DNA from 2 places in the Paenibacillus sp. FSL K6-3182 genome. Region 2 is predicted to be linked to the other one. Evidence: riboswitches for the same ligand, from Rfam matches in the RefSeq annotation. Region 2 holds a riboswitch; the other holds the start of a gene.
What was found. Region 2 has a riboswitch for cyclic di-GMP ahead of MHH56_RS30810 (SpaA isopeptide-forming pilin-related protein). Riboswitches for the same ligand answer to the same signal wherever they lie in the genome.
Positions count from the first base shown of each region.

Region 1 (2,205 bases), 2.5 Mb from region 2:
GCCGGGTTAAAGGCTGTCGGAGAGTCTGTACAAATGCCTTTATCTTATTATCATACCAATATAACGAGCACATTAATTCTTTGTGGAGTCATGAAGAAATTTGGTGTTCAGAAATTAGTATTTAGTTCCTCGGCTACTGTTTATGGACGGCCCGAACATGTTCCGATTATTGAGGACTCACCGCTCTCAGCAACAAATCCATATGGCCGGACTAAGCTCATGCTAGAACAAATTTTACTGGATTTAGCTAGTTCAGATAACAGCTGGGGAATAACGATCCTGAGGTATTTCAACCCTATTGGCGCCCATAAAAGTGGTCGAATTGGAGAAAATCCAAATGGAGTGCCAAACAACTTAATGCCTTACATATCGCAGGTAGCTGTTGGCAAGCTTAAGCAGTTACATGTGTTTGGAAATGATTATCCAACTGTGGATGGCACTGGAGTGAGAGACTACATTCATGTAGTAGATCTAGCAAAGGGGCATGTAAAGGCACTGGAAAACATGAGTAGAAAATCAAATGTGAATATATATAATCTTGGCACTGGAAATGGCTACAGTGTGTTAGAGATGATTGCAGCCTTCGAGAAGGTAACTGGGCAAAGCATTCCATACGAGGTCGTTAACCGCAGACCTGGCGATATTGCTGTTTGTTATGCAGATACGTTGAAGGCAAATGTAGAATTGAATTGGTTTGCAACAAAAGGAATAGAAGAAATGTGCAGCGATACGTGGAGATGGCAATTTTCAAATCCGAATGGATATGAAGAAGATACACTGTTGAAATCTGAACTTGCAGCAAAATAATATACCGGATAGCTCTGTTAATGAAGCAACATTTTAGAGCTCCTAATTTGATCTAGCGGGCTCTATTTCCTTCCCCCGCTCCCTTTAACAATCGTTAAATAAATTCGACAAAAAATGTAATTATCTTTCATTTTTGTGAGACAGGAAGCGACAGCATACGCAATTAGAGTGATTTATAATACATCTATAAACGAATGACAAGCATAGGGAGACGTTGAAATGCGTTTAGTATCTGGGCACCTTAAACGCATGGAGTCAGTGGTGCAACCGTCCCAAATTGAATGGGGGACATGGGAAAATGGTACTTACAAAATCAGAGGATAATCAGGATTTAGATATGGAATGGGTAGCATTAATCATGAATGCACGTTCTTTGGGGTTTAGCAAGGAAGATGTTAGAAAGGTATTACTATGTCTTGAAGAAAGCAAGAAAGATGATATACAAGAAACAGCCGTATAAAAGAAAATAAAGCGCTACTCGCGCTTTATTTTCCATTTATTGAATTCTAAAAATTCTTTAAATTGATCTTTGCTTACGCCAGAAGCCATTGCTTCTCGAACTAGATCGGCCCACTCGGTGTCTAGATTGCTTGTTTTACGATCATTATTTTCATCGCTATTTAAAAATTCTTCAACCGTTACGTTTAATACTGCGCCTACCTTTTCGAGAAATTGAATCGAAGGATTTTGCTGGAGCCCTCGTTCAATAGAGCTTAAGTAAGATTTTGCGACGCCTGCCCGTTGCGACAACTCCGTTAGGGATAGGCCTTTTCTCTTGCGCAGCATCTGAATACGTTCTCCGATCATAGCAAACTCCCCCGTTATCTCTTCGTTGTAGACTAACACTATTATAACGAATAATTCTTAATTGCGAAAGCTTGTAAGTTTTAACGAATAAAAAATAAAATGACGTCTAAATTAGAAAAAAATAAGGTTAAACCCATTTCGAAATGTTGTTCTTATAAAAGAACGATGTTTCGTTTTATTTTGTGATATTTTGGTGAAAAAACGATTGACAACGTCCGTTTTCAAGTGTATTATTCAAATATGTTCTTTATTAAGAACTAAAAGACATTCAATGATGCTCGCATCTCGTTCGATTGAAGAACACGCTGGCTATCTAAATCGGAGGCACGAATGAGCGCAATAGCAGTCGTTTATGAAGTTGATCAGACAGCCCATGTGTTAGATCAGGGGAATAGACTGATGCAGCAATTATCGCGGTTTCCTTGCAATACAGCTCAAGCATGGAATAAGAACAATGTGTTTGTTGGATGCCATAATCAATGGATTACACCAGAGTCTGTCGGGGAATGCAATCCCTATTATGATTCAGAAAGACGTTTAGTCATAAGTGCCGATGCAATTATAGATAACCGTAATGAATTATTTGAATCA
Region 1 covers NZ_CP150265.1:1,992,628-1,994,832, forward strand. Annotated here, with positions in the region: gene galE (UDP-glucose 4-epimerase GalE) at 1-807, shown strand, start outside; cyclic di-GMP riboswitch class II at 1,006-1,087, shown strand; gene MHH56_RS08655 (anti-repressor SinI family protein) at 1,106-1,267, shown strand; gene MHH56_RS08660 (helix-turn-helix domain-containing protein) at 1,282-1,614, opposite strand; gene MHH56_RS08665 (asparagine synthase-related protein) at 1,945-2,205, shown strand, end outside.
Region 1: it holds a riboswitch for cyclic di-GMP, as region 2 does, so the genes downstream of both, MHH56_RS08655 (anti-repressor SinI family protein) here and MHH56_RS30810 (SpaA isopeptide-forming pilin-related protein) in region 2, are expected to answer to the same signal.

Region 2 (2,205 bases):
AAAGGAGAATGGTGTTGGCAAGCACGGTAAACAAAAAAAAAGCACACCCAACAACGCATTTGCGTTATTGAGTGTGCTTCACTCCGACTATTTCATTACCGTAGAGTATATACTAAAATGGCATTTTCGACAAATCTGTCGGATTTTGCAAATCAATTAGCACCGCATGATCGGAAAGCGACACAACTCCTTCTGCCTGGAGCAGCCATAGCAGCTGAGTTCCATCCACACCCTCTGTTTGAGAGCGCTTACCGTCTTCGCTTCCAGACAACGGATTAGATCCATTAGAGTGAATCCTGACCTCATCGCCCCTTCTAGCTAATCGTTCAACAATAGCCAGTGTCTCCTCTGTAACTCCTTGATCTACGATGGTCAAACGAACGTTTTTCCCCATTCGCCGAGAGAAAGAAAACAGTGAACGTACATACCATTCCATATTGTTTTGCTGGACATCAGCAACGAGCACATAATGCTTGCTGGATTGCTGGCGCCCTCGCCAAATTCGATACGCCAGATGCACCGACAATGCAGCCAAAGCATAACAGCCAATAACAAGAAGTAGAAGTTCAAACATGGCGGCCACCTCCTCTTTGTGACACTATATGCCATGAAGAGCCCACTGGTTCCGCAATCAAGGGACAAGGTGACAAAATGTGTGTTATGCCAAAAATATATCCTGCTTTATGCTGATTATTAGTCATTTTCTGACAAAGAAACACCCTTGAGCAATTTCCAATACATGTTATCATTTTAATATGAAAGCATGCATATCTAACTGGTGCACGCATATAGAAAGGGAGAGTGGATTTTCACAATCAAAATAACTAGGGAAGCGATGAAGTATAATCTACAATTGGACACTTGGATTATATGGAGCTAGTAGTGTAACCGGCCCTCTTGGAACCCCACTACGTATCTAAGAGGAGAGTGAAAGATGCGTTATTTTAGGAAAAAAATCAGTTTAGCCCTGGCTCTGTTATTAATTTTTTCGTTGTCGCTTAGTTCCCTTGCCATGGCGGAAGGTGATAGCAATCAAAGTACGAATGCTGCGGCACTCGGAGATGAGAATAGCTGTCCACAGTATTCATCGGATCGCAAGGATGTCATTGCCACGCATTCCAATATCGTAGTCAATAATAACGGAACAGCTACCGCTACGTTCCAGACGCTAAAAGATTGTGTTAGAGTCAGCTTCTCCGGCTATGAAGGCCCTGCTGACTGGGCACCTGGACCCGGCGATACAACCATTCCATACAACAAGCAAACATTTTTTGAGGGACAGTCTATTATATATCCAAAAGCAGGTACTTACTCCGTTACGATTAACATTCCAAGATGCTTGCCTTATCAATTAGATATCTATAGCGGAGATTTAATTAAGACATTGGGTCCCGGCGCTCACGGTGACAAAATTTTAGCATGGAATCTAAAGCTTTCGAACAGCTGTACGGGCAATATCATCATCAACAAATTTTTAAATAATGTCGAAGGGGCTCCTCATGTCGGCATTACCTTCGAGCTTTGGAAAGACGGTAAATTATTCAAAAGCGGCGTTACCAATAGTGACGGTATTTTGCAATTCAACGAATTGCCTATCGGCACCTACACATTAAAAGAATTAACCTTAGATGGCTTTACCACCGATTTAGTGGCTACCCAGCAGATCGTAGTAACCACAGATAACTCTGTGCGAAAAGCAGTTATCAATACGGCTAAGCTCAAACTTGAAACGGCCTGCTCCGCCGACCCGAATAAAACAAGAGCTTGGAAAGTAACCAATGAGAGTAACATTGAGGTTTCTTATTCATGGGAAATTCCAAATTCCACTCAAACAGGAAACGGTGTAATTCCTGGAAAAGGTTCCGTAAGCTTTTCAACAAATACGGAGCTCGTCAACCCAACTGATCCACAAGCTGTACCTAATACGCTGAAGATCCATTGGGGCAAGGAGAAAGAGCTTTCACTTGTGAACGCAGGCGAAACCTGCTTTACGCCTACTCCAACACCATCATCGACACCTACTGCTACTCCAACTTCTACACCGGAGACTACGCCTACAGTTACACCAACTTCTACACCTGAGAGCACGCCTACAGCTACACCAACTCCTACACCTGAGAGCACGCCTACAGCTACACCAACTCCTACACCTGAGAATACACCTACCACTACACCAATTTCCACACCTGTGATCACACCTAACTC
Region 2 covers NZ_CP150265.1:7,038,245-7,040,449, forward strand. Annotated here, with positions in the region: gene MHH56_RS30805 (hypothetical protein) at 113-574, opposite strand; cyclic di-GMP riboswitch class II at 820-901, shown strand; gene MHH56_RS30810 (SpaA isopeptide-forming pilin-related protein) at 992-2,205, shown strand, end outside.